4 regions of the Legionella nigrisilvae genome follow, and region 1 is predicted to be linked to each of the others. Evidence: riboswitches for the same ligand, from Rfam matches in the RefSeq annotation. Region 1 holds a riboswitch; each other region holds the start of a gene.

Region 1 (7,512 bases):
GCAGATTCAACCACAGGATCGTATTGCCTTAGTTGGACGAAATGGAGCAGGTAAATCTACACTTCTTAAACTGCTGCAAGGGGATTTGATTCCTGATAGCGGTCAAATCCAGCAACTTTCTGGATTGCGTGTTGCTGGATTAACGCAGGAAGTTCCAATTGCAGAAGAAGAGTCCGTCTACCATTTCCTCGTAAAAAGCCTTGGTGAAGTAGGAGAGGTTTTATGCCGTTTTAATGAATTATCCCAATCGGGAGATATGGATAAATTAGCCGCATGCCAACAACAAATGGATACTTTACATGCTTGGGACAAATTGCCGCACATTGAGACCATGGCCAGTCGTTTAGGCATAGACACTCGAGAGCGTATGAATAACCTCTCAGGTGGCATGAAACGACGCGTGCTTTTAGGAGCTGCGCTAATCGCCACCCCAGATTTATTATTATTGGATGAACCGACCAACCATTTAGATATTGAAGCAATTGAATGGTTAGAATCTTATTTGAAAAGTTTCAAAGGATCGGTGTTGTTAGTCACTCACGATCGGGAGTTTTTAAGTCAAGTCACTAATCGGATTGTAGAAATAGATAGAGGGAAGTTGTACCAGCATGACTGTGATTATGAAACATACCTGGACAGAAGAGAGTCCATTCGTCTAAGCGAACAAAAGCAAAATAATTTATTTGATAAAAAGCTAGCCGAGGAGGAGGTATGGATTCGTACAGGAATCAAAGCACGGCGTACTCGAAATGAAGGGCGAGTTCGTGCCTTGAAAGCATTGCGTGAAGAATATAAAGCACGTCGAAATCAAGTGGGGAAGGTTAAAGCATTCACCCTTGATGTAACTCGTTCAGGTTCGGTCGTGATTGAAGCAAACCATGTTAATTACACCCTAGGAGATAAAACGATTTTACGTGATTTTTCCTTATTGCTGACTCGAGGCGATAAACTGGGAATAATTGGCCCTAACGGGTGTGGTAAAACGACTTTAGTACGACTATTGCTTGGAGAGCTGCAGCCAGACTCTGGCGAGATAAAACTTGGTACGTCCCTGAGCGTTGCTTATTTTGATCAACTACGTCGGCAATTACATGAAGATCAAACCGTCATGTTTAATGTGGGTGATGGGGCCGATTATGTAACAATTAACGGCAAACAAAAGCATGTGGCCAGTTACTTGCGTGAATTTTTATTTTCATCCGAGCGGTTTAATCAACCAGTTTCGGTCCTTTCTGGTGGAGAAAGAAATAGGTTATTACTCGCAAAACTCTTTGCAAAACCAGTTAATCTGCTCGTGATGGATGAACCCACTAATGATTTAGATATTGAAACATTAGAACTTCTAGAAGACATGTTAGGGGAGTACCCTGGAACATTAATATTAATTAGCCACGATAGGGCTTTTATTAATCAGGTGGTTACCAGTGTTCTGGTTTATGAGGAAGCAGGGCAATTTAAAGAGTTTGTTGGGGGTTATGATGAATATAAAATGCATAAGAAACAACAACAGCGTGATCAGGCAACAAAAGCACCGAGTGTCAAACGAACTACGCCAACAAATAAATTAAGTTTCAATGAGCAACGAGAGCTTGCGCAATTACCCCAGAAAATAGAGTTATTGGAAGCAAAAATAGCAGAGTTACATTTAAAAATGGCTGATCCTAAATTTTACCAACAAGATGCTCAGATGATTGCAAAAATTAATCAAGGATTGGCTGAAGATGAAATGTTATTAACCCAACTTTATGAACGTTGGGAGGTATTAGAAGATGTTGAGAAAGGGAACAGATAAATGTTAGTAACATTAGCTTTGGTTGTTCTGTTAAGTTCAATTATAGTGTTCTTTTCAGAAGAATTTATCAAAGCCTTTAACAAACTCTTTGCTATAAAAGGTGCCAAATTAATTATACCCATGTTTGCTGCCTCCTGGCTCCTCTATACTTATAATTTTTGGGTTTTATGGGGAATATTTTACGCTCATGAACTATTACAAGATGTATTAAATTTAATAGTGCGTATAATGCCTTTTCAGAAGGGGGCGGTCTCATTAGTTTTGGTATTTATGCTAACTTTTCTTTCCGTTGTCCCGGTACTTATTTTTGATGTGTTCTACCGAAGAAAAAATTTTAAAGGATATGAACATCCTTATGTTGCGAGCGGTTTAATTTGGATACTAGCTGTTTTTCTATTAGTCATCATATGATCTTTGTAAAGAAATGTAATTTTTTTGTAAAGGTTCATGGGTCTTATTAATAAAACCTTAAGTTTTCTTTTTTATACTTCTTGCTTCAAATTTTGGAATTTAATAAAAAGAAAAAGGAGAATAAAGTGTCATATAAAAACCATCATCACCATAATCAAGTTACTGGTGTTCATTCAGGGGGCTCCCATCATCACAATCACGCTTCGCGTACCCCATTGTACCCGCCAGTGGTCACTACCCCTTATAGCCCTACTGTTCAGGTGACATCCCGGCGTCCTCAAATTGCAGTAGTTTCTCCTTCCCCTTATCGTCAGCATTACTATTCTGGTGGTCCTGGAGTAGTACTCGTAGGTAGTTTGGTGCTTCTTCCTATTTTTATCATTGCACTAATATTCAAGCTTACTATGGGATTTACTGCAGCCTCAACTACCGCAGGAATTGCAGGAGCGGGTGCTGCAGGTGCACTTGGTTTGAATCTGGCAACTTTTGGGCTTGGTGGACTTGTTTTATATGGGGCTTTAGGTTTGGTCTCTATATACTCTAGTGCTAAAGAATGTTACGACAGCAATAAAAATGTGTTCGAGATGATTAAATCGCGAGTGGTTAATGATGATGGATTAACTTTTAAAGGAATTATAAAATCTGTAGGTGCAGTTCTCTGGTCACCATTTTTGCTCATCGGTGGGTTGGCTGGAATGGGAGTTAAAGCAGCAATGAGAACTCGTTCATCAATCTCTCCAAGTTCTGAAAAACAGGGCGAAAGTATGGGTATAACAGGTTCTTATTCGGATATGGGTAATGTGTTTACACCTGGAAATACTGCGACCTCAAGGAACGAAAGAAATCCGATTCATTATAAAAATGTGTTAGCTGATTCTACTGAATTGCCCGATCTTCATCTCTTAGATTCACAGACCTCTTTTACTAGCTATAATATAAAAAAATAGCGACCAAGTGATATTACTTGCGTGAATTTCCCTAATTAAAACTAGATTGCAGTTTTTGGGTTCGTGGTTGAACCCAAAAACTAAAATAAAATCCCTACTCCGATCAGAATAAAATTCTTTCCCCCTCTAAAGGAATGCTCTATAGAGCCATTTTCCCGTATGAGGAGAATTCCAGAGCAAACTATTCTAATAGGGCAGCTAGATGAAACAGAATCGTTTGGTTTTAGAACAAAACGAGCTCAATTACAAAAACTCAACACAACAAACTGTTTGATGCTGAAATTGAAGGGTTACAATTGCGCAAAAAAAGAGTAATTATATTATCCTGGGAACCTCTAATACAATGTAAATATTCTTTTATTCATCGGGGATGATGAATGCTTGTAATCCGTGTATAATAGCGGCAATTTATTTTCAGGTTGCTCTATGAATAAACAGGATTTTTACTTTGACTTACCCCCAGAACTCATTGCGCAGTATCCATTGGCTAATCGCAGTGACTCACGTCTTTTAATCTATAACCGACAGAATGGTGAATATGGTCATTATCAGTTTCGTGAAATAGCAGATTTTTTAAATCCTGGCGATTTATTGGTAATGAATGATTCCAAGGTCATACCAGCCAGACTTTATGGCCATAAAACTACAGGTGGAAAAGTAGAGTTATTGGTTGAACGGATTACTAGCGAGTCTACTTTTCTCGCTCATATTAAAGCCAGTAAAGCGTTGAAGGCGGGCTCAATTATCAAGTTAGAGCAGAATAAAGAAATTAAAGTGATCGATCGAGATGATGATTTATTTCTTTGTCAAACTGATATGGATGTCTTGAATTTATTAAATGGAATAGGACATATTCCATTACCCCCCTATATTACCCGAAATGATGAAATTTTGGATCAGAATCGTTATCAAACCGTTTATGCAAAATATGAAGGATCTGTGGCAGCTCCCACAGCAGGTTTACATTTTGATGAACACGTATTATCAAGCATACGTTCAAGAGGAGTTAGTGTAGCCTATCTTACGTTACATGTAGGAGCAGGAACATTTAGACCGGTTCGATGTGATAATATCAAAGATCATAAAATGCATAGTGAGCACTTTACAATAAGTGCTGAATTGTGTGAGGCAGTACACCTCACGAAGGCTGCTGGAAATCGTGTAATTGCAGTAGGTACAACCGCTTTGCGTAGTCTTGAGAGTGCTGCACAAAATGGAACACTGACGCCCTGTAATAAAGACACAGATATCTTTATTTACCCAGGATATGAGTTTAAGATTTGCGATGGATTAATGACTAATTTTCACTTGCCCGAGTCTACTTTATTAATGCTCGTTTCAGCATTTATTGGCCATAAACAAGCAATGATGCTTTACCAGGAAGCAATTGAAAAAAGATACAGGTTTTTTAGTTATGGCGACACCAGTTTATTGCTGTAAATCAGGAGATCAGGAATGTTGGCTGCAATACAAAATTTTATCCCTGTTTTAACTTCAGAGGCCGGTTTGTGCCTCACAACGGCCAATTGGCAAGAGGCAAAGGTTACCGCAGCATCTTATTCCTTAGAAAGTTTGTTGTATAAGCCTGGTCAAAATGTACTTAAAAAAATATCTAATTTAGCGCATTATCTGGCATGTCCAGGGGTGATGATAATCAATGCCGCCTCACTTGTTGCCAATAAAGAAAAAGTTTATGTTCTCAAGTCTCCTTATGATGGTTCTCGAATCAAATTGACCGCTGAGGAACTTATCGAACTAATCAAGCATCTTAAGCCTAACGCAATACTCTTGCCCCAAAATATCATGCGTGATTTTCCACAAATTTGGGATAATTGGAATGAGGATATCATCCCCTTTCTTCATAGTGATGACTTAGAAAAGCATACGGTTATTCTACCCCATGGGGTTTATTTTAAAATTTTGAATGAACCGAATGGTGCAAAATTAGACCAATGGGCCAATATCCCTCGTTATGTAGCGGGCTGTTTTGATTCTGAGTTAATCCAGGGCTTGCTTCAACAGGGGATAGAATTTATTGAGACGGATGAGCCAGCACAAGCAGCTACACAAGGAAGAGTGTACAGCCACACTGGCACTGTGGACCTAATGGATTCAAAAGCAGCAATGGACTTTGAAATGATCGATGCGAACTGTGTTTGTCCTACATGCTCGCAACAATTTACCCGGGCTTATTTACACCATCTGTTGCATCATACTCCTTTATTATGTCAGCGATTTTTGATTCAACATAATGTGTTTTATGTGCAAAATTTATGATTCTAGTTGTTGATCTTTAACCCGTCACTTTAACCCTCACTGCCATAAAGATGTATTTTCATGAGAAGGGGAGTGGGGAGCTATGTTCCCTGCTTCCTTTTGGAGAGAAAGTGTCCGTAAGCGGATGAGTGGGGTATCTAATAATGTTTGACAGTTTTTTCCATACCCGATAGCATTACGGACAATTTGATGGCGCGGGGTGTCGTTATTAACGACTGAGAAATACCCGTTGAACTTGATCTGGTTCATACCAGCGTAAGAACGCCTTAAATCTGTATTATTTAAGCCAGTTAATTTCAGAGTACTTTGTATCCAAATGATGGGGGCTCTGTTAAGTTTTACGACTCGCGGAATACAGATTCTTTCTTCTATTAAGTCTTAGCGCGATACCTCTAGCCATCCTATTTTATTTATTAATACAAGGAGCTATGGCATGAGCGCGTTATCTACGAGAACTACCTTACTACTTAATTGGTATGCAAACCCTTATCATACCCCCATCTTTGTTGCCCATGCGTTAGGTTATTATCAACAGGAGGGTATTAAGCTGGCGATTTTAGAGCCAAGCGATCCTAGCGATGTAACCGAAATTGTGGGAATGGGGCATGTTGATTTTGGGGTCAAAGCTATGATTCATACCTTAGCTGCTCGTGCAAAAGGCTATGCTGTTACCTCAATTGGTACATTATTGGATGAACCTCCTACTGGACTCATTGCCCTTAAATCCAGTGGCATTCAATCTTTTCAGGATATTGTTGGTAAACGAGTTGGTTATATTGGTGAGTTTGGCAAAATCATTATTGATAATTTGGCAACTTTAGCTGGGATTGATCCTTCAAGTTATGAAACAGTTCGCATCGGCATGAATGTTACTGATGCTATTTGTCGTGACCTCATAGATACAGGAATTGGTTTTATTAATTTTCAGAAAGTTGAGTTAGAACATTTACGAGGTGAAACGGTATTTCTGCGTATCGATCAGCTTGCCGGATTAGGCTGTTGTTGTTTTTGCTCCATTCAATTTATTGTGCCAGAACGCATGTTAAAAAAACCAGAACTTCTTAAAGGATTTCTCAATGCCACCCAACGTGGTGCGGCCTTTACCACCGAAAATCCCGACGAAGCCTATGAACTTTTATGTAGGGCAAAGCCTCAATTAAGAACTCCTATGTACCATACAATTTTCATCCGTAGTTTACCTTTTTTCTCGCGCACGCTTTTAAATGTGGAGCGTGATTGGAATAAGGTAGAGCGGTTCGGCAAGCATTTGGGAATTATCAATGAGTCTTTTGCGGTTAATTCTTGTTATACAAATGAGTTCCTTCCTAAAACTCCTCATTCTGACCTAGAACCCATTGCATGTTGTGTTAGTGAATGAAATTAAGGATGCAGCCTATGTGCGGCTGCACTCAGGCTGTAATATTGAAAAGTGATTCATTAAATGAAAAACGTTGCTGTTGTTGGTGCTGGAGTTATGGGATGTTTATTAGCTTTACGTTTAAAAAACGAAGGCTGGCAAGTGACATTATTCGAGGCAGAAGGATTTTTTAATAATTGCAGTAATGCAGCAGCAGGACTTTTGTCACCCATGTCTGAACTCGATAAGGCGGACCAAATGATTTTTAATTTGGGTATGGAGTCAGTTGACGTTTTATGGGAGTCCATTCTAAATCAGTTAGAGGTGCCCGTATATTTTTGCCAAAAAGGATCTCTTGTAGTGCATCATCCCCAAGATAAAGCAGAATGGCAGCAATTTAGTTCCAGAATTGTAAATAAATTAAGCGATTCCTGTTATCAGTTGCTCCCTCAAAATGAACTAAGTCAACTGGAACCAGAACTGAATCATTTAAAAATGGCTTATTATTTTCCCAAAGAAGCACAACTTGATAATCAGACCTTGTTGCAGGAACTTAAAAAACATCTTTGTCAGTGCGGTGTTATCTGGCGAGATTATAGTTTTGTTTCTTGGGTGCATCCAGGCAAGATAGAAACAGGAGGAGCGCTTTATCCATTTGATTTTGTTTTTGATTGCAGAGGGCTTGGAGCCAAAAGTACTTTTCCAAATTTACGTGGGCTTCGTGGTGA
Region 2 (7,512 bases), on a different contig from region 1:
AAGTAGGAGAGGTTTTATGCCGTTTTAATGAATTATCCCAATCGGGAGATATGGATAAATTAGCCGCATGCCAACAACAAATGGATACTTTACATGCTTGGGACAAATTGCCGCACATTGAGACCATGGCCAGTCGTTTAGGCATAGACACTCGAGAGCGTATGAATAACCTCTCAGGTGGCATGAAACGACGCGTGCTTTTAGGAGCTGCGCTAATCGCCACCCCAGATTTATTATTATTGGATGAACCGACCAACCATTTAGATATTGAAGCAATTGAATGGTTAGAATCTTATTTGAAAAGTTTCAAAGGATCGGTGTTGTTAGTCACTCACGATCGGGAGTTTTTAAGTCAAGTCACTAATCGGATTGTAGAAATAGATAGAGGGAAGTTGTACCAGCATGACTGTGATTATGAAACATACCTGGACAGAAGAGAGTCCATTCGTCTAAGCGAACAAAAGCAAAATAATTTATTTGATAAAAAGCTAGCCGAGGAGGAGGTATGGATTCGTACAGGAATCAAAGCACGGCGTACTCGAAATGAAGGGCGAGTTCGTGCCTTGAAAGCATTGCGTGAAGAATATAAAGCACGTCGAAATCAAGTGGGGAAGGTTAAAGCATTCACCCTTGATGTAACTCGTTCAGGTTCGGTCGTGATTGAAGCAAACCATGTTAATTACACCCTAGGAGATAAAACGATTTTACGTGATTTTTCCTTATTGCTGACTCGAGGCGATAAACTGGGAATAATTGGCCCTAACGGGTGTGGTAAAACGACTTTAGTACGACTATTGCTTGGAGAGCTGCAGCCAGACTCTGGCGAGATAAAACTTGGTACGTCCCTGAGCGTTGCTTATTTTGATCAACTACGTCGGCAATTACATGAAGATCAAACCGTCATGTTTAATGTGGGTGATGGGGCCGATTATGTAACAATTAACGGCAAACAAAAGCATGTGGCCAGTTACTTGCGTGAATTTTTATTTTCATCCGAGCGGTTTAATCAACCAGTTTCGGTCCTTTCTGGTGGAGAAAGAAATAGGTTATTACTCGCAAAACTCTTTGCAAAACCAGTTAATCTGCTCGTGATGGATGAACCCACTAATGATTTAGATATTGAAACATTAGAACTTCTAGAAGACATGTTAGGGGAGTACCCTGGAACATTAATATTAATTAGCCACGATAGGGCTTTTATTAATCAGGTGGTTACCAGTGTTCTGGTTTATGAGGAAGCAGGGCAATTTAAAGAGTTTGTTGGGGGTTATGATGAATATAAAATGCATAAGAAACAACAACAGCGTGATCAGGCAACAAAAGCACCGAGTGTCAAACGAACTACGCCAACAAATAAATTAAGTTTCAATGAGCAACGAGAGCTTGCGCAATTACCCCAGAAAATAGAGTTATTGGAAGCAAAAATAGCAGAGTTACATTTAAAAATGGCTGATCCTAAATTTTACCAACAAGATGCTCAGATGATTGCAAAAATTAATCAAGGATTGGCTGAAGATGAAATGTTATTAACCCAACTTTATGAACGTTGGGAGGTATTAGAAGATGTTGAGAAAGGGAACAGATAAATGTTAGTAACATTAGCTTTGGTTGTTCTGTTAAGTTCAATTATAGTGTTCTTTTCAGAAGAATTTATCAAAGCCTTTAACAAACTCTTTGCTATAAAAGGTGCCAAATTAATTATACCCATGTTTGCTGCCTCCTGGCTCCTCTATACTTATAATTTTTGGGTTTTATGGGGAATATTTTACGCTCATGAACTATTACAAGATGTATTAAATTTAATAGTGCGTATAATGCCTTTTCAGAAGGGGGCGGTCTCATTAGTTTTGGTATTTATGCTAACTTTTCTTTCCGTTGTCCCGGTACTTATTTTTGATGTGTTCTACCGAAGAAAAAATTTTAAAGGATATGAACATCCTTATGTTGCGAGCGGTTTAATTTGGATACTAGCTGTTTTTCTATTAGTCATCATATGATCTTTGTAAAGAAATGTAATTTTTTTGTAAAGGTTCATGGGTCTTATTAATAAAACCTTAAGTTTTCTTTTTTATACTTCTTGCTTCAAATTTTGGAATTTAATAAAAAGAAAAAGGAGAATAAAGTGTCATATAAAAACCATCATCACCATAATCAAGTTACTGGTGTTCATTCAGGGGGCTCCCATCATCACAATCACGCTTCGCGTACCCCATTGTACCCGCCAGTGGTCACTACCCCTTATAGCCCTACTGTTCAGGTGACATCCCGGCGTCCTCAAATTGCAGTAGTTTCTCCTTCCCCTTATCGTCAGCATTACTATTCTGGTGGTCCTGGAGTAGTACTCGTAGGTAGTTTGGTGCTTCTTCCTATTTTTATCATTGCACTAATATTCAAGCTTACTATGGGATTTACTGCAGCCTCAACTACCGCAGGAATTGCAGGAGCGGGTGCTGCAGGTGCACTTGGTTTGAATCTGGCAACTTTTGGGCTTGGTGGACTTGTTTTATATGGGGCTTTAGGTTTGGTCTCTATATACTCTAGTGCTAAAGAATGTTACGACAGCAATAAAAATGTGTTCGAGATGATTAAATCGCGAGTGGTTAATGATGATGGATTAACTTTTAAAGGAATTATAAAATCTGTAGGTGCAGTTCTCTGGTCACCATTTTTGCTCATCGGTGGGTTGGCTGGAATGGGAGTTAAAGCAGCAATGAGAACTCGTTCATCAATCTCTCCAAGTTCTGAAAAACAGGGCGAAAGTATGGGTATAACAGGTTCTTATTCGGATATGGGTAATGTGTTTACACCTGGAAATACTGCGACCTCAAGGAACGAAAGAAATCCGATTCATTATAAAAATGTGTTAGCTGATTCTACTGAATTGCCCGATCTTCATCTCTTAGATTCACAGACCTCTTTTACTAGCTATAATATAAAAAAATAGCGACCAAGTGATATTACTTGCGTGAATTTCCCTAATTAAAACTAGATTGCAGTTTTTGGGTTCGTGGTTGAACCCAAAAACTAAAATAAAATCCCTACTCCGATCAGAATAAAATTCTTTCCCCCTCTAAAGGAATGCTCTATAGAGCCATTTTCCCGTATGAGGAGAATTCCAGAGCAAACTATTCTAATAGGGCAGCTAGATGAAACAGAATCGTTTGGTTTTAGAACAAAACGAGCTCAATTACAAAAACTCAACACAACAAACTGTTTGATGCTGAAATTGAAGGGTTACAATTGCGCAAAAAAAGAGTAATTATATTATCCTGGGAACCTCTAATACAATGTAAATATTCTTTTATTCATCGGGGATGATGAATGCTTGTAATCCGTGTATAATAGCGGCAATTTATTTTCAGGTTGCTCTATGAATAAACAGGATTTTTACTTTGACTTACCCCCAGAACTCATTGCGCAGTATCCATTGGCTAATCGCAGTGACTCACGTCTTTTAATCTATAACCGACAGAATGGTGAATATGGTCATTATCAGTTTCGTGAAATAGCAGATTTTTTAAATCCTGGCGATTTATTGGTAATGAATGATTCCAAGGTCATACCAGCCAGACTTTATGGCCATAAAACTACAGGTGGAAAAGTAGAGTTATTGGTTGAACGGATTACTAGCGAGTCTACTTTTCTCGCTCATATTAAAGCCAGTAAAGCGTTGAAGGCGGGCTCAATTATCAAGTTAGAGCAGAATAAAGAAATTAAAGTGATCGATCGAGATGATGATTTATTTCTTTGTCAAACTGATATGGATGTCTTGAATTTATTAAATGGAATAGGACATATTCCATTACCCCCCTATATTACCCGAAATGATGAAATTTTGGATCAGAATCGTTATCAAACCGTTTATGCAAAATATGAAGGATCTGTGGCAGCTCCCACAGCAGGTTTACATTTTGATGAACACGTATTATCAAGCATACGTTCAAGAGGAGTTAGTGTAGCCTATCTTACGTTACATGTAGGAGCAGGAACATTTAGACCGGTTCGATGTGATAATATCAAAGATCATAAAATGCATAGTGAGCACTTTACAATAAGTGCTGAATTGTGTGAGGCAGTACACCTCACGAAGGCTGCTGGAAATCGTGTAATTGCAGTAGGTACAACCGCTTTGCGTAGTCTTGAGAGTGCTGCACAAAATGGAACACTGACGCCCTGTAATAAAGACACAGATATCTTTATTTACCCAGGATATGAGTTTAAGATTTGCGATGGATTAATGACTAATTTTCACTTGCCCGAGTCTACTTTATTAATGCTCGTTTCAGCATTTATTGGCCATAAACAAGCAATGATGCTTTACCAGGAAGCAATTGAAAAAAGATACAGGTTTTTTAGTTATGGCGACACCAGTTTATTGCTGTAAATCAGGAGATCAGGAATGTTGGCTGCAATACAAAATTTTATCCCTGTTTTAACTTCAGAGGCCGGTTTGTGCCTCACAACGGCCAATTGGCAAGAGGCAAAGGTTACCGCAGCATCTTATTCCTTAGAAAGTTTGTTGTATAAGCCTGGTCAAAATGTACTTAAAAAAATATCTAATTTAGCGCATTATCTGGCATGTCCAGGGGTGATGATAATCAATGCCGCCTCACTTGTTGCCAATAAAGAAAAAGTTTATGTTCTCAAGTCTCCTTATGATGGTTCTCGAATCAAATTGACCGCTGAGGAACTTATCGAACTAATCAAGCATCTTAAGCCTAACGCAATACTCTTGCCCCAAAATATCATGCGTGATTTTCCACAAATTTGGGATAATTGGAATGAGGATATCATCCCCTTTCTTCATAGTGATGACTTAGAAAAGCATACGGTTATTCTACCCCATGGGGTTTATTTTAAAATTTTGAATGAACCGAATGGTGCAAAATTAGACCAATGGGCCAATATCCCTCGTTATGTAGCGGGCTGTTTTGATTCTGAGTTAATCCAGGGCTTGCTTCAACAGGGGATAGAATTTATTGAGACGGATGAGCCAGCACAAGCAGCTACACAAGGAAGAGTGTACAGCCACACTGGCACTGTGGACCTAATGGATTCAAAAGCAGCAATGGACTTTGAAATGATCGATGCGAACTGTGTTTGTCCTACATGCTCGCAACAATTTACCCGGGCTTATTTACACCATCTGTTGCATCATACTCCTTTATTATGTCAGCGATTTTTGATTCAACATAATGTGTTTTATGTGCAAAATTTATGATTCTAGTTGTTGATCTTTAACCCGTCACTTTAACCCTCACTGCCATAAAGATGTATTTTCATGAGAAGGGGAGTGGGGAGCTATGTTCCCTGCTTCCTTTTGGAGAGAAAGTGTCCGTAAGCGGATGAGTGGGGTATCTAATAATGTTTGACAGTTTTTTCCATACCCGATAGCATTACGGACAATTTGATGGCGCGGGGTGTCGTTATTAACGACTGAGAAATACCCGTTGAACTTGATCTGGTTCATACCAGCGTAAGAACGCCTTAAATCTGTATTATTTAAGCCAGTTAATTTCAGAGTACTTTGTATCCAAATGATGGGGGCTCTGTTAAGTTTTACGACTCGCGGAATACAGATTCTTTCTTCTATTAAGTCTTAGCGCGATACCTCTAGCCATCCTATTTTATTTATTAATACAAGGAGCTATGGCATGAGCGCGTTATCTACGAGAACTACCTTACTACTTAATTGGTATGCAAACCCTTATCATACCCCCATCTTTGTTGCCCATGCGTTAGGTTATTATCAACAGGAGGGTATTAAGCTGGCGATTTTAGAGCCAAGCGATCCTAGCGATGTAACCGAAATTGTGGGAATGGGGCATGTTGATTTTGGGGTCAAAGCTATGATTCATACCTTAGCTGCTCGTGCAAAAGGCTATGCTGTTACCTCAATTGGTACATTATTGGATGAACCTCCTACTGGACTCATTGCCCTTAAATCCAGTGGCATTCAATCTTTTCAGGATATTGTTGGTAAACGAGTTGGTTATATTGGTGAGTTTGGCAAAATCATTATTGATAATTTGGCAACTTTAGCTGGGATTGATCCTTCAAGTTATGAAACAGTTCGCATCGGCATGAATGTTACTGATGCTATTTGTCGTGACCTCATAGATACAGGAATTGGTTTTATTAATTTTCAGAAAGTTGAGTTAGAACATTTACGAGGTGAAACGGTATTTCTGCGTATCGATCAGCTTGCCGGATTAGGCTGTTGTTGTTTTTGCTCCATTCAATTTATTGTGCCAGAACGCATGTTAAAAAAACCAGAACTTCTTAAAGGATTTCTCAATGCCACCCAACGTGGTGCGGCCTTTACCACCGAAAATCCCGACGAAGCCTATGAACTTTTATGTAGGGCAAAGCCTCAATTAAGAACTCCTATGTACCATACAATTTTCATCCGTAGTTTACCTTTTTTCTCGCGCACGCTTTTAAATGTGGAGCGTGATTGGAATAAGGTAGAGCGGTTCGGCAAGCATTTGGGAATTATCAATGAGTCTTTTGCGGTTAATTCTTGTTATACAAATGAGTTCCTTCCTAAAACTCCTCATTCTGACCTAGAACCCATTGCATGTTGTGTTAGTGAATGAAATTAAGGATGCAGCCTATGTGCGGCTGCACTCAGGCTGTAATATTGAAAAGTGATTCATTAAATGAAAAACGTTGCTGTTGTTGGTGCTGGAGTTATGGGATGTTTATTAGCTTTACGTTTAAAAAACGAAGGCTGGCAAGTGACATTATTCGAGGCAGAAGGATTTTTTAATAATTGCAGTAATGCAGCAGCAGGACTTTTGTCACCCATGTCTGAACTCGATAAGGCGGACCAAATGATTTTTAATTTGGGTATGGAGTCAGTTGACGTTTTATGGGAGTCCATTCTAAATCAGTTAGAGGTGCCCGTATATTTTTGCCAAAAAGGATCTCTTGTAGTGCATCATCCCCAAGATAAAGCAGAATGGCAGCAATTTAGTTCCAGAATTGTAAATAAATTAAGCGATTCCTGTTATCAGTTGCTCCCTCAAAATGAACTAAGTCAACTGGAACCAGAACTGAATCATTTAAAAATGGCTTATTATTTTCCCAAAGAAGCACAACTTGATAATCAGACCTTGTTGCAGGAACTTAAAAAACATCTTTGTCAGTGCGGTGTTATCTGGCGAGATTATAGTTTTGTTTCTTGGGTGCATCCAGGCAAGATAGAAACAGGAGGAGCGCTTTATCCATTTGATTTTGTTTTTGATTGCAGAGGGCTTGGAGCCAAAAGTACTTTTCCAAATTTACGTGGGCTTCGTGGTGAACTTCTTTGGCTGTATGCACCGGATGTTCAATTAAACAGGCCGATACGTCTTTTGCATCCACGATATAATATTTATATTGCACCTCGTCCTAACTCTTATTACCTTATCGGCGCCAGCGAATTAGAAACAGAAGACTCCAGTCCTATTTCGGTGCGTACAACACTTGAATTATTAACTGCTGCCTACTACGTGCATAGAGGTTTTG
Region 3 (7,512 bases), on a different contig from region 1:
GACTATATCCTCCATTGTGGGCTCCTGGCTCATAATTTTTTCGGGGGCGGTCATAACGATACGATACCGTTTTTCTCCCATGGGAAAGCATGCGGCTGGGCCTTTGTCACTGACATAAAGAATAAATTTATCTTCAGGTAATTTCCAATCAATCAATACATCAGCCAACCACCATGTTTGCTTATACGAAGAACCTATAAATTCGGCATTAACTTGCTTTCTTAAGGTGCTGTGTGAACCATCACACGCAATAACCCAACTCACCTGAACTACTTCGATACGGCCATCAACATGTTTTAGGGTAGATACGACATGATTGGAGCCTTGTTCTATTTGTGTAAGTTCCGTTTGCCACTCAACATGCAATCCTCTATCAATCAACCCTTGATGGAGAATTTGTTCTGTTTTACTTTGTGGAAGATCAATAACAAAATGGTAATTTGCTTCTACGTTTGCATAGGTTGCATGAATTAACTCTTGACCTTTAGATTTAAACAAGACGCCATCAACTTTATGTCCTTGAATCAGAATTTCTTCGATAAAACCACAATCCCTAAGAAGATCAAGTGTTCGAATATGAATCGCTAATGCTTTGGATTTATCACTAGTTGTTAACTTTTTATCAATTATCCGACAATTCAAACCCTGACGAGTTAGTTCGTTTGCACAAAATAAACCCACAGGTCCAGCCCCAACAACCAGGACATCTAGTAATTCGTCCGACATTGTCAGTCTCTCATAAGCACACTTATTTATTGTAGCAATTTTATTTCTACAAGTTCGAAGCTCTAAATTTTTCCCTTATAACTATCATTAAAAAGTTGAGTTAATCCTTCTCTATAAGAAGGATAAAGCAGGTCTATCTTTAATTCTTCTTTAATCTTAGCATTAGAAACCCGACGATTACTTGCATAAAATTGTTGTTCCATTGGAGATAGGGTTGCTGTTTCCCATGAGAGAAGTGGTAAAGGCGGCCGATTGAGTAATGATGCAGCGTAGGCATCCACAATATGCGCCGGGGTAGGTTCATCGTCCGCAACATTATAAATTGAATAAGGCTGCGAATTCATTATGGAGGCCTTAATGACTGCAGCAATATCCGCAACATGGATTCTGGAGAAAACTTGTCCCTCTTTGTAAATACTGACTTTTTTTCCGCCGATGATTCGTTCTATTGCATTACGATGTGGTCCATAGATTCCTGCCAATCTAAAAATATGAAATGGAATTCCTTGTGCTCTGGCGAAAATCATCCATTTATTTTCGGCAACTAATCTTAACTTACCTTGACTTCCTGCTGCTTTAGAGTCCGATTCCTCCGTTACCCAAGCCCCCTGATGATCCCCATAAACACTTGTAGAAGAAAGATATCCCATCCATTGAATATGTGTTTTGTTTTGCATGATTAAATCACTAAAACATGAAAGGACAGGATCACCTTGTCCTGAAGGAGGGATACTGATTAAAATGTGAGTTGCCTTATTTAAGAAATAGGTTATTTCCTCCCCATTAAAATCAATGAGTTTGTAATCTTTTTGAACATTATTTAGAATTTTATCTTTATCTCGAGTTGTACCAACCACTCTAAAATTCAATTGAGAAAGTTCTCTTGCTAAAAATTCGGCCGTATAACCAAAGCCAAAGATAAAAAAGTATGGGAATTCAGGAAAATGTTCCATGACTGTAAACCTATAAATTTATAGTAATAGTTGATCTTATTCTTTGACCACCAGGTCCGCTAAACTAAATCCCACCACATTTTAATTCTGTTACTAACCGTGAACTAATTTCATGACACGCTTTCGAAAATTTGGACCGGGATCCTCTTTATCGGTTTGATAATTCGGATCGCGTTCAAGCCAAAGTGAGGTGTTTTTAAAATTCAAATATTCATTATGTCCAATAACATATTCTATTTCAGGATATTTCTTTTTGAGATAACACACTAAAAATGCATTGGCTTTAGTTTGGGCCTCAGTTAGATCATCCTTACCATCTATTCCGCCTATATTTTCAATGCCGATCGCATAATGGTTCAATCCAATAACATGTCTTGCCATCCAGTGTTCTGGCATGAGCTGATAAATACTTCCATCACGATCAACTAAAAAATGACTTGAGACATTCAAGGTACCCGGCAATTCTTTAATACGGGGTGAGTTCTGTGGGAACGTAGGCGAATCAAAAACACGAAAAGTCGCCTTGAGCGTAGAAATACATGTCCAATGCAAGACGATCATTTTCGGTTCAATTTCAATTGAATTAGAGTCAATCCCATAATGAGCTAATTGATATTGGCGTGTTAAAGCAATTCGTTGTTTATTAAATTGGATAGGTTTCTGATGGATAACTTGCGGATCATAACACGAAAATGCATGGGCCAAAGAGTTTAAAAACAATGAGCAGAATATGAAAGTTTTCATTTTTTCAACACCATAAAGTAGGCAGCCACATAATCGGGCAAATGACGAGCTGCTTGGGTGAACTCCTCTCTCCCCGCATAACTCCCTGCTAGAAAATCAACTTGGTATAAATTGTTTTGGAATGCACCACCTGTATCTGCAAAAATACCAGCTCGGGTCACCACTTTACCTGTTCGATCGGGGTATTGTATCAACAACAGTTTCCCTAAACCAAAATGTTCAAGATCTGCGGCAAAAGTGACCTCTGGATTTACTGTAATTTTATGATCTGCGTCTTTTCCATACCCTTTAATTCCTGCTACCCCTTTAAAATACCAGTAACGTTCTTGTTGATAGGGGTTTTTAGCTTTGTCGTATGCAATATTATTGCAACGATGAACATTAAAGATTTTTGTCTGGTTCTTGCCAAAATCTGCGACCAGAGTGCCCTGCATTAATGCCGCTTCTAGATCATCTCGGTTAAAATAAGCCAAAACAGGAACATTCTTATTCGTCAATGCACCTTTTAATATAGCTTGCTTCCCATAGTGGAAACGTGTCAATTCGGGTTTTGCATCGGCCTCTTCAACTGTTAATGATTCCTCATCTCGAGGAAGTCCGTACAGAGCAAATGGATAGGCTGCGCTAGGCTGGGTTGATGCCTTTGCACGGTGTACATAATATTTGGTCATTAAAATTTTATCTTGGGGCAAATGAGCAAGAAGTGATTTTTTTCTCTTCAAAGGTTTCGCTTGTTCCAGATCAGGATACCAGCGAACGAAATCAAAATGTTTTTTTATAAACGCAGGATTGTTCAATTCGTTTTGGTGTTGGCAAATGAATATTAAAGTGGCTTTGACTCGTGCTACGGGTACAGGGAAAACAGTACCCTCATGAATAACACGTGAATCATAATGGTTGCCCTTATTTAAATAAGCCAGGGTTTCTTTAGCAGTTGAACATAATGCAGCTCCGTTGATCTCATACTGACTGGCCGAAGATGGTTCCGCCGGTACAAAATGAGGAGCAGCAAAAACTTGAAGATTTACTAATAATCCATAAAAGAAAATTTTAATTTTCATTCTTTACAATAAGTACGTGTGAAAACAAAATGATACCACATGCACCTCTTGAAATTCTAAGAATTACATAAGAAGAACTTTATACATCCTGGATTATGAATTTAATCAGAGTCTTCCTTGGGTAAATAACGTGCAGACTAGGCAGCTTCTGCCTCACGCAATCCTGAGTCATCCGATTCGGCTGTTAGACGATTAAAATGCCAAGAACTATAAAGCGCACCAAGTCCACAAACAATTAAACCTAAAGGCAAGGCATTTAGCGTTTGCATTAGCAAATAGGCACTTATGATTGTTAAAACCGATGAGCCAAACATACGCACGGTATGGATTATAGCCAGTGCAAGTCCGGTATTTTCTTTATAATCTGCGAGCATGATGGACATGGTAGCAGGAGCAGCTAAGCTAATTCCTAAATTACAAATTAATGCAAAAGATAGAGCATACAAATTGAATTCATAAAAAGCTGCGCACACTAACATCGCAAACCCACCAATAATAATAAACCAAGCTCCAAGATAAATAGTCGATGCCATGCTGAAATATTTACGAAGCCAAATACCTAAATAGTTGCCCACAATTATATTTAAGCCATTAATAATAAAAATAATACCGTATACCAAAGGGGAAAACCCAAATTGATCAATAATAATATAGGACGAATTAATCACCGAAAGCATTACGGCTGCGAAACTAAACATCATAATAAAAGAACCACTCCAAAGAGTGGGAGATGGAATGATCTCTTGGTAGGCTTTAATTACTTTATTAACCATAAAAGATTCTTGAGGTTGTTTCCAAAAAGGAGACTCAAACAATCCTTTACGCGATTGCAGTAATAGTGTTATTCCAATTACCGCCATTAATATGAAATTAGCCTGCCAACCATAATAGGTAAAAATCAGTGAACCCAATACCGGAGCAAGAATAGGTGATATTGAAACAATCATCGAAACATAGGACAGAACCTTAGCTCGCTCTATGGTATCCTCAAAATCCCGAGATATTGAAAAAGCAATCAAATTCGCACAACACAAAGCAAATCCTTGTAAGGCGCGTCCCAGAATGAGTACATAGATATTCGTTGCAAAAGCACAGATTAAACTGGCAAGAACAGCAAGGAACAAGCTGCCTGGTAACAAACGGCGTCGTCCAAAATGATCGATTAATGGTCCCCAGATCAATTGGGTCACACCAAACACAAGCAAATAAATACTTAAGGTTAATTGACTTAAGCTATGAGTGGTACCAAAAACATTAGTGATATAAGGCAGCGAAGGTTGATAAAGGTCAAAGGTAAGTAAGGAAAAGGCTGATAATAATCCAATTAGCAAAATCGAAGTTCGTGGTTGGGACATAATATTCATTTTAAAAAAGAAAGCGGGCCATTATAGTAAAATCTCGCTATTTTTGCTCTAAGTTTAAGAAAAAATTTGGGACCTTCGGCCATGATTTCTTGAGGCTTTGATAAGCGCAGCAAGACCTAAGACATCCCGAATGTTACGGGAGATGGTAGCAAAATTCCCAAGGGTATGCTGCGCCTCCTAGCGCTATTTCCAATTAACCTTTACGAATCAAATAATTACTCCCAGCATGAATTACTTTTTTCATCCGATTATCTTCTTCTGGGTTAGGTTGACATGCTTTAAAGGAGTCTTTTAGTGAGGCTACACTAATAGGTAAGACAGGACGACTATCGGTTTCTAAATAACCTTCTTTATTCTTAAAAATAGTAAAATGGTCCGAGGCAAATTCTTCACATTCGCTTAACGTTTCATCCTGACAAATCGAAAATTTAATCGATCGTTCCACACGGTAAGACTCACCTACTTCATCCGCAAACACCATATCACCATATACTATGCTATGCCGGGTTCCACAAAAATAATAGCCATATTTATATTGACCATTCTCTGTAACATCAGTTCGAATATATCGTCCATCTCCTTGAGTAAGCCCATTGAGTGTCACAATATGGCGGACTTCCTCTTTGGGACCACTTTCCGCAATGGCTCCACCCGTTAGGGCCAATCCCATGATTAACAATGTAATTCTTTTCATTTTTATTCCTTATCTGAAAAAACATCCTCAAGGAACCAGTCTTTAAGGATCAATGATCTACTCTAATATCAATTTGGAGGAAAAAATTTTTACCAAACTGACATCGTGGTCTCATTATCCTAAGAAAAAATCACTTTGAACAGATAAAAAAATATTGCTTTTTGATTAAACGAAAGTCAAGTTGAGCACAATAGTACGAAATCAAAACCTTTTGCACAAAGAGTCTCGGTGTATACCTACAACGAAAACGCACGTATTCTAAATAGACCTTCAGCATTCGCATGATTCATGTTAGAATGATTTTTGTACATTGGGGGTGCCCGTTAATGGCTGAGAGGAATTAAACCAACCCTTTGAACCTGATCTCATTCGTCTGAGCGGAGGAAAATGTGTCTATTGTTATGCTCTCAGGTATGATTGCTTTTATTACTTCCTTTATTGGTTTATTACCCCAAATTATCAAATCGTTAAAAACCCGATCAACCCAAGATCTCTCCATGATTATGCTGATTAATTACCTCATTTGTTCAGTAGCTTGGATCATATATGGAAGTAGCACCGACTCATTTTTTGTAACCAGCTCTAATGTAGTGGGTTTAATTGTCAGTTTGCTCCTTATTTTATTAAAAAGACATTATGATACACGATGTAATTAATTTAACTGGGTATCAATCCATTTTATGCCTCAATGGAAATTTACCTGATTCATCTTTTTTCATTGCGATGAATTTGCCAATTATTGCAGCTGATGGCGCGGCAAATAGTTTATTTGAACAGGGAATTCGTCCTCAATTAATCACTGGGGACTTAGATTCAGTCCATCCAGCTCTTCTGAAAAACCACCCTTTTCTTCATATCCCGGATCAAAGCAGGAGTGATTATCAAAAAGCCCTGGGTTATTTAAAAGACCAGGATTTATTACCCGCTATTGTGGTTGGGGTAAATGGGGGACATTTGGATCATGTACTAAATAACATGAATATCTTTATGGGGACCAACTGTCTTTTATATGCACCACCGATAAGGGGATTTGTGCTGAATGCACAATCCAAGATTAATCTTTCCTTGCCAGTCCATACAAAAATTTCATTAATGGGAATACCAGAAGCAATCCTCTCTTCAATTGGTCTGCGATGGGAGCTCAATAATACTCATCTTTCATTTCCAGGACAAACCTCATGTTTTAATCGAGCTCAAACACCTGATATTGTTTTGGAGGTTCATCATGGTTCAGTTTTAGTTTTGGTTTATGAACAAATGATCGAGGATGCAGCACTATCATTCCGATAGACTCCATCTCGATGATGTTTCATTGAATACATCATAAAGCATGAACTAATTCTACAGTTCCTATTTAATTAACTACAATTGAGCAACTATCACCTTTAGTAATTAAAGTGACAATACTATCTTTAGTTAGAACTTGGGATCCGCATAGCACGTCGGGACCAAAGGCCGAATTTTTCCTAAATCCAAACACATATTCTCTATTTGCCGGCCCTTTTCCTTCATAATACTTTCCTCGAGCTCCTACTTTTTTACCATCTACAGTATATCCTAATGCAGCAGCTGTCTTTTCATTCGTTTTGACATGCACTCGAATCGTATCATGGGCAAGGGCTTGAATTGAAAAAGAAAGAATGACAAGACCACTCAAATTTTTTATGGAATTTCTTATCATAATAAACACTCCTTGTTTATGAACTTTTAATATACCTCATTTAATGAATTAAATTATAGATAAAAATATTATGGCCTCTCTTCAGCTTTTTTTCTAATAAAACGACGAAGCTCAAGAAAAACAAATATTCTTATCTTTCAACGAATACTAGTGAAAACTTAGAAGATCTTCTTGAATTCCAAACTAGATACACTATGATAAATATATGCTCTTATTGATTATTTTATTGCCCGCATAACCAAAGGAAAACTGGAGTCCATTGCGATATATGCACAAAAGTTAAGGATCT
Region 4 (7,512 bases), on a different contig from region 1:
TCTGGGTATCTTTTGAGTTGGCGTAATAATTTTTCATCTTCTAATAGGAATGGATGTTGAACAAGATTATCAATAATTGCTTGGAATACGAGTTGCGTCACGGGCCCTTTTTTCTTTGAAAGTATCAAAAATAATGCCATTAATTGGAAAATGAGTTCGGGATCAGAAGTATGTTTTAGCGTGATTTGCTGAATAAATTCACTGATATTTTTTTCATTGATGTATTCAGAAAGTTTTGGTTTATAAGGTAATAGGTAAAATATGGCGCCTTCATTGTTGGATAATAATTCTTGTGCATGTTGATCGTCAATTAAACGCGCTAAATGTTCTAGGATAGCAGGGGAAGACTCGCGGGCAATTACATTAATGAGGCCAGGTAGTACTTTGGTGAGCGTCTCAGCCTCATTCAGAGTATTTCGTAAGGCTTCCACCCATTTCGAATCGGTATCTTCTTCACAAGTTAATAGTGCTGCGTGTAAAAATGTTGTTCCAAATAGTTCATATAGGGCTGAAAAATTCGTTGCGGTTAAGGTAAATTGTAGGGGTTCTTCTTTTTGAGGAATATTCTGAAGTTCGTGCTCACTAAACACTCCCTGGAGTGAGTAGCTTTGAAATCCTCGTTCATCACTACTTGTTTTTTTAACCGCTTCCACAAGGGGCTTGGCTTCCGGAAAATGATTAAGTAAAGCATATAAGAGAAACACTTCGTTGTCTTCGGAGTGTAATGTAAATAAATTGTATTTCAAAAAATCATGAAGTAAATAGGTTTGCAAAATCTGTTCCGGGCTAGTATTGCGCTGAACTAACCAGAGTATAAATGCCGCGAACTTCTGTGTATCAGAGATCCAATCTCTACATAATCCTATGATCCCTAACGGATTTTTTTGCTGGGATAGCTTTTTGTTAAACAGGCTTAGATGGTGTTCAACCTGTTGAATGTCGTCAATAAATTTCTGGTTATGCAACTCAGAATCAACACATTTTTGGATTTCAGGAAGATTTTTAAACAATGCATCATTTTGTTGATAAAAATTAAGTGTATGGCCGCTGTCTTCCTGCAATAAAGCCCGAAACAATTCGAACAATTTAGCATGGAGCAACGAATTTTCTTTATCCACTTTAGGTAGTAGATATTTAAGGGTAATTAAAAATAAAGAATCCTGCGGATTTTCTTCGAATGTTTTTCTGCAAAATTGAAGATAATCCATGAATAAAATGTGTTGCTCTACCTTCTTAATGTCTTCCTGAGTATCAAGACCTTGTAGCTTTCCAAGACGGGCATTTCTCAGAAGCACACGGTTAGTGTGACGTGCTTGAAGTTCTTCCAGTTCGAGAAGTTCTCGAGATAGGTGTTGATTAGATAGATGAAAAATTTTTTCATCACTTTGAAGCCAGTTAAAAAGCTTTGTGATCATCTTTTGGCTCGAAAGGGTAACGTAAGCATAAGATGTACTACAAATGATCTTGAGTCAAGATATTATTTGTGCTTTCAGAGTCAAATTTGAGCTCAGTGATATTGGAAGATCGGTAATGAAAAAAAATATTAACCACTCTAAAAATAGAGCATGGTATGCATTAAAAAAACAGTAGGTTTGTGGATTTAGTTGTTAGTGGGAGTTGCAAAAAATATTCTAGCTTGATCCATGAGAAATACATTGAAATAGGAGGTAAAGAAATGGGAGTAAGTCTGATTAATGGGCGCATAACCAGACTTACATGCAGACTACAACGAGGAGAGTAACCACATCCTTGTGGTATAGCGTCTTCCATGATGCTATAAATTCCTTTTAAGACATCCACTGTCATTCCTCGTTGTAGTAAGCATAACAAAATGTTTTAAATTAGCATTGCCTTTTTATCTCATATTCGTGTAAGAAATTTCTCAAACTTGAGATTGAACCGCAAAAAAACAAAATTTGCTCTACGTACTCCGTTTATATGTAAGTGTAAAAAAACATAAGGCATCTTGAGATAAAAATTAGCTGGCAATTCAATCCCATCTCAAAGAATAAACTTAGGGCAAGGCGTTTAAAGAGAGATCTATAGGCCTTAAAATTTTTGGATTTCATTTAATTTAATTTTTTTATATAAAGTTTTCCGTGTTAATCAATCCTTAAGCTTATGTGTTTTACACTGATAAAAAGTCAAGAGGAGACTACCATGTCAAACAAGAAACTAACTGAACGTTTAAATCGGGAACTTGATGAGCTTGGAGTTCCTGCCTTAATGACAGAACGCGTACAAGTGTGCTCTAAGTTGTTCCAATTACCTAAATTTAAAATTGAAGCTCTTTTACATGGAGTCATCGCTTTGGACTCTACCTCCATGCAAAAAGTTGCTAATGAGCTCGAGGTCAGTATGGATTGGTTGTTTGGAAAAACCAAAGAAACCACTCATTAGTCACATTAACCTAGCCCGGGAGACAAAACTCCCGGGCTATTCATAAGAACCCATGGGCTAAGCTTTAACAGGAGTGACTCATGAGGCAAGACTCATACGGTATCCACCCCTTCATTGAGAATCAAGTTTTGAGTAAGACATAGAACCATAAAACTGGAAGCATAATAATTGCAAATACTAACGTTTACATGCACATGAAGTAGCATGTAAACGATGAATGAAGTGAGATGAAACAAATAATTTAATCGATTAGTTCCAATGAGGAACTTTCAGTGATGCCATAGGATTTATTTTGCATATCATGACAAACGATGATAAACATTCACTCCATGGTTAAAGACATCAACAGCGTTTGCAATCCTGGGAATTGTAGAGTTACCTGAAAAAAAGGCGATTCCTGCTTGTATTCCTCGGCCAACATTACCACCTATACCCAAATTGTTATATGAGTTAGGGGCGATTGCTTCTAATGCGTGAATTGCCACGTCGGGAAGATATTCAATTGCTGAGGCATCTGGATTAGTAAGATACTGAACCATAACTAAAGTTGCAATGATGGCATTGTAGCCACGATAGACAGTGAGCCAGTTCAAAAGGTTGTACGTAGATACAGATTGTGAGGGGGTTTGTTGTTGCTTTTCATAAGACATTATTAGTACTCCTAATTCGTGATCCAAAAAAATTATTCCTCGCGCCACATTATAAATTAAACAATATTTAAATCACATATTTAATAAAAAAGTATTTTAAGAACAATTATTTACTGAGCGTTACTGAGCGGAAACTCTTGGGCTAAAAAGTAATCAAAGAATAGTTGTATCCATCTTACATTTTAAAACTATTATTGGCTGAGGGGCTAAGCTTCATCCCATTAAGTATTTTTTCGAATACCTCATAATTATTGGAATGGGAATTGGTATTAATTATGGGAAAAAGTAGATGTTGAAAAAAATCGGCTCTTTTTTCGATTTCTTCGGCATAGGTCTCTGCTACAAGTTCAGGCTCATTTTTAAAAGCGCCACAACCCCAGGCACCCAGAACTGCATGGGTTTGTCCCACAAGGATTAAGGTATCCAGTTGAGCCGCAATTCGTCGGCGTAAATCTTCTCTATGTTCTTTTAATACACTAGGCTCTTGTGATTGCGATTCAGCAAAGTGCTCGGGCGCAGCGGATCTTAATTCATAAAAAGAAAAAATACTCTCTGAAGGGAGAAACGCATAACTTAATTCTGGACTGGATGTAAGTCCAGATCCTCCATAGTCATCTACCGTCGAAGGCAGCAATACTTCCGGACCTCTAAAACATATTCTAGGTTCTGCACTATGGAGGGTTTTATAAATATCTGCAGTATCTAATGTAGGACAACGTGCTTTTACAATATCGTACTCGAGTTGGGTCATCCTTTTTCTAGCTTCTACTAATGAGGCTCCTTCTTCAGTATATATAAACAGGTTTGAAGTCTTATCGAGTTTGACGATTTTATCCATCAATGAAAGTAAACATGAACTTCGGTGCCACATATTTTCTTCTTGAGCACTCCCACCTTCTAGGACAGCACCTCCGGGATATCGAGAATTTGCCATATTCAATACGGTGTAAATTACCGCATTTTTTTTGGTTGCTGTTAACGTGGCACTTCCCCAATCCTGATATTGGACTTCAACTTTCGGGTCAACCGAAGAAGCCACAGGTTTTAATTTTTTCCAACGTTCGAAATTACTAATTGCCGTTTTCTGTAAATCTAGATATTCCTTGGGAGTAGTTACTTTAATTATTGTTTCGTGGATACTATCATGGCGCCAAAGATTACCAGATAAGCTTCCTGTCAGAAGGTTGGGTCTATGTGAGGAGTGAACCTCATGAATGGTAGAATAAATGTCATTTGCAGATACACGACCTCTGAAAAATCTCAACCGACCTAACATAATCTAGATCCTTAACTTTTGTGCATATATCGCAATGGACTCCAGTTTTCCTTTGGTTATGCGGGCAATAAAATAATCAATAAGAGCATATATTTATCATAGTGTATCTAGTTTGGAATTCAAGAAGATCTTCTAAGTTTTCACTAGTATTCGTTGAAAGATAAGAATATTTGTTTTTCTTGAGCTTCGTCGTTTTATTAGAAAAAAAGCTGAAGAGAGGCCATAATATTTTTATCTATAATTTAATTCATTAAATGAGGTATATTAAAAGTTCATAAACAAGGAGTGTTTATTATGATAAGAAATTCCATAAAAAATTTGAGTGGTCTTGTCATTCTTTCTTTTTCAATTCAAGCCCTTGCCCATGATACGATTCGAGTGCATGTCAAAACGAATGAAAAGACAGCTGCTGCATTAGGATATACTGTAGATGGTAAAAAAGTAGGAGCTCGAGGAAAGTATTATGAAGGAAAAGGGCCGGCAAATAGAGAATATGTGTTTGGATTTAGGAAAAATTCGGCCTTTGGTCCCGACGTGCTATGCGGATCCCAAGTTCTAACTAAAGATAGTATTGTCACTTTAATTACTAAAGGTGATAGTTGCTCAATTGTAGTTAATTAAATAGGAACTGTAGAATTAGTTCATGCTTTATGATGTATTCAATGAAACATCATCGAGATGGAGTCTATCGGAATGATAGTGCTGCATCCTCGATCATTTGTTCATAAACCAAAACTAAAACTGAACCATGATGAACCTCCAAAACAATATCAGGTGTTTGAGCTCGATTAAAACATGAGGTTTGTCCTGGAAATGAAAGATGAGTATTATTGAGCTCCCATCGCAGACCAATTGAAGAGAGGATTGCTTCTGGTATTCCCATTAATGAAATTTTTGTATGGACTGGCAAGGAAAGATTAATCTTGGATTGTGCATTCAGCACAAATCCCCTTATCGGTGGTGCATATAAAAGACAGTTGGTCCCCATAAAGATATTCATGTTATTTAGTACATGATCCAAATGTCCCCCATTTACCCCAACCACAATAGCGGGTAATAAATCCTGGTCTTTTAAATAACCCAGGGCTTTTTGATAATCACTCCTGCTTTGATCCGGGATATGAAGAAAAGGGTGGTTTTTCAGAAGAGCTGGATGGACTGAATCTAAGTCCCCAGTGATTAATTGAGGACGAATTCCCTGTTCAAATAAACTATTTGCCGCGCCATCAGCTGCAATAATTGGCAAATTCATCGCAATGAAAAAAGATGAATCAGGTAAATTTCCATTGAGGCATAAAATGGATTGATACCCAGTTAAATTAATTACATCGTGTATCATAATGTCTTTTTAATAAAATAAGGAGCAAACTGACAATTAAACCCACTACATTAGAGCTGGTTACAAAAAATGAGTCGGTGCTACTTCCATATATGATCCAAGCTACTGAACAAATGAGGTAATTAATCAGCATAATCATGGAGAGATCTTGGGTTGATCGGGTTTTTAACGATTTGATAATTTGGGGTAATAAACCAATAAAGGAAGTAATAAAAGCAATCATACCTGAGAGCATAACAATAGACACATTTTCCTCCGCTCAGACGAATGAGATCAGGTTCAAAGGGTTGGTTTAATTCCTCTCAGCCATTAACGGGCACCCCCAATGTACAAAAATCATTCTAACATGAATCATGCGAATGCTGAAGGTCTATTTAGAATACGTGCGTTTTCGTTGTAGGTATACACCGAGACTCTTTGTGCAAAAGGTTTTGATTTCGTACTATTGTGCTCAACTTGACTTTCGTTTAATCAAAAAGCAATATTTTTTTATCTGTTCAAAGTGATTTTTTCTTAGGATAATGAGACCACGATGTCAGTTTGGTAAAAATTTTTTCCTCCAAATTGATATTAGAGTAGATCATTGATCCTTAAAGACTGGTTCCTTGAGGATGTTTTTTCAGATAAGGAATAAAAATGAAAAGAATTACATTGTTAATCATGGGATTGGCCCTAACGGGTGGAGCCATTGCGGAAAGTGGTCCCAAAGAGGAAGTCCGCCATATTGTGACACTCAATGGGCTTACTCAAGGAGATGGACGATATATTCGAACTGATGTTACAGAGAATGGTCAATATAAATATGGCTATTATTTTTGTGGAACCCGGCATAGCATAGTATATGGTGATATGGTGTTTGCGGATGAAGTAGGTGAGTCTTACCGTGTGGAACGATCGATTAAATTTTCGATTTGTCAGGATGAAACGTTAAGCGAATGTGAAGAATTTGCCTCGGACCATTTTACTATTTTTAAGAATAAAGAAGGTTATTTAGAAACCGATAGTCGTCCTGTCTTACCTATTAGTGTAGCCTCACTAAAAGACTCCTTTAAAGCATGTCAACCTAACCCAGAAGAAGATAATCGGATGAAAAAAGTAATTCATGCTGGGAGTAATTATTTGATTCGTAAAGGTTAATTGGAAATAGCGCTAGGAGGCGCAGCATACCCTTGGGAATTTTGCTACCATCTCCCGTAACATTCGGGATGTCTTAGGTCTTGCTGCGCTTATCAAAGCCTCAAGAAATCATGGCCGAAGGTCCCAAATTTTTTCTTAAACTTAGAGCAAAAATAGCGAGATTTTACTATAATGGCCCGCTTTCTTTTTTAAAATGAATATTATGTCCCAACCACGAACTTCGATTTTGCTAATTGGATTATTATCAGCCTTTTCCTTACTTACCTTTGACCTTTATCAACCTTCGCTGCCTTATATCACTAATGTTTTTGGTACCACTCATAGCTTAAGTCAATTAACCTTAAGTATTTATTTGCTTGTGTTTGGTGTGACCCAATTGATCTGGGGACCATTAATCGATCATTTTGGACGACGCCGTTTGTTACCAGGCAGCTTGTTCCTTGCTGTTCTTGCCAGTTTAATCTGTGCTTTTGCAACGAATATCTATGTACTCATTCTGGGACGCGCCTTACAAGGATTTGCTTTGTGTTGTGCGAATTTGATTGCTTTTTCAATATCTCGGGATTTTGAGGATACCATAGAGCGAGCTAAGGTTCTGTCCTATGTTTCGATGATTGTTTCAATATCACCTATTCTTGCTCCGGTATTGGGTTCACTGATTTTTACCTATTATGGTTGGCAGGCTAATTTCATATTAATGGCGGTAATTG

What was found. Region 1 has a riboswitch for thiamine pyrophosphate ahead of ACWTE2_RS26505 (ABC transporter substrate-binding protein). Riboswitches for the same ligand answer to the same signal wherever they lie in the genome.
Positions count from the first base shown of each region.
Region 2: another riboswitch for thiamine pyrophosphate. It lies ahead of ACWTE2_RS09225 (ABC transporter substrate-binding protein); the one in region 1 lies ahead of ACWTE2_RS26505 (ABC transporter substrate-binding protein).
Region 3: another riboswitch for thiamine pyrophosphate. It lies ahead of ACWTE2_RS05450 (SemiSWEET family sugar transporter); the one in region 1 lies ahead of ACWTE2_RS26505 (ABC transporter substrate-binding protein).
Region 4: another riboswitch for thiamine pyrophosphate. It lies ahead of ACWTE2_RS22720 (SemiSWEET family sugar transporter); the one in region 1 lies ahead of ACWTE2_RS26505 (ABC transporter substrate-binding protein).

Region 1 is NZ_CDRUGZ020000041.1:103,416-110,927, reverse strand. Features, by position in the region: gene ACWTE2_RS26530 (ATP-binding cassette domain-containing protein) at 1-1,792, shown strand, start outside; gene ACWTE2_RS26525 (hypothetical protein) at 1,793-2,203, shown strand; gene ACWTE2_RS26520 (hypothetical protein) at 2,329-3,150, shown strand; gene queA (tRNA preQ1(34) S-adenosylmethionine ribosyltransferase-isomerase QueA) at 3,577-4,590, shown strand; gene ACWTE2_RS26510 (tRNA-guanine transglycosylase) at 4,606-5,427, shown strand; TPP riboswitch at 5,613-5,706, shown strand; gene ACWTE2_RS26505 (ABC transporter substrate-binding protein) at 5,861-6,805, shown strand; gene ACWTE2_RS26500 (FAD-dependent oxidoreductase) at 6,869-7,512, shown strand, end outside.
Region 2 is NZ_CDRUGZ020000020.1:103,210-110,721, reverse strand. Features, by position in the region: gene ACWTE2_RS09250 (ATP-binding cassette domain-containing protein) at 1-1,586, shown strand, start outside; gene ACWTE2_RS09245 (hypothetical protein) at 1,587-1,997, shown strand; gene ACWTE2_RS09240 (hypothetical protein) at 2,123-2,944, shown strand; gene queA (tRNA preQ1(34) S-adenosylmethionine ribosyltransferase-isomerase QueA) at 3,371-4,384, shown strand; gene ACWTE2_RS09230 (tRNA-guanine transglycosylase) at 4,400-5,221, shown strand; TPP riboswitch at 5,407-5,500, shown strand; gene ACWTE2_RS09225 (ABC transporter substrate-binding protein) at 5,655-6,599, shown strand; gene ACWTE2_RS09220 (FAD-dependent oxidoreductase) at 6,663-7,512, shown strand, end outside.
Region 3 is NZ_CDRUGZ020000019.1:68,698-76,209, forward strand. Features, by position in the region: gene ACWTE2_RS05420 (FAD-dependent monooxygenase) at 1-726, opposite strand, end outside; gene ACWTE2_RS05425 (SDR family oxidoreductase) at 789-1,679, opposite strand; gene ACWTE2_RS05430 (N-acetylmuramoyl-L-alanine amidase) at 1,773-2,423, opposite strand; gene ACWTE2_RS05435 (hypothetical protein) at 2,420-3,484, opposite strand; gene ACWTE2_RS05440 (multidrug effflux MFS transporter) at 3,622-4,839, opposite strand; gene ACWTE2_RS05445 (hypothetical protein) at 5,042-5,542, opposite strand; TPP riboswitch at 5,845-5,945, shown strand; gene ACWTE2_RS05450 (SemiSWEET family sugar transporter) at 5,932-6,198, shown strand; gene ACWTE2_RS05455 (thiamine diphosphokinase) at 6,179-6,832, shown strand; gene ACWTE2_RS05460 (hypothetical protein) at 6,897-7,223, opposite strand.
Region 4 is NZ_CDRUGZ020000038.1:73,029-80,540, reverse strand. Features, by position in the region: gene ACWTE2_RS22750 (ankyrin repeat domain-containing protein) at 1-1,415, opposite strand, end outside; gene ACWTE2_RS22745 (hypothetical protein) at 2,161-2,400, shown strand; gene ACWTE2_RS22740 (hypothetical protein) at 2,700-3,050, opposite strand; gene ACWTE2_RS22735 (poly(ADP-ribose) glycohydrolase domain-containing protein) at 3,226-4,326, opposite strand; gene ACWTE2_RS22730 (hypothetical protein) at 4,621-4,947, shown strand; gene ACWTE2_RS22725 (thiamine diphosphokinase) at 5,012-5,665, opposite strand; gene ACWTE2_RS22720 (SemiSWEET family sugar transporter) at 5,646-5,912, opposite strand; TPP riboswitch at 5,899-5,999, opposite strand; gene ACWTE2_RS22715 (hypothetical protein) at 6,302-6,802, shown strand; gene ACWTE2_RS22710 (multidrug effflux MFS transporter) at 7,005-7,512, shown strand, end outside.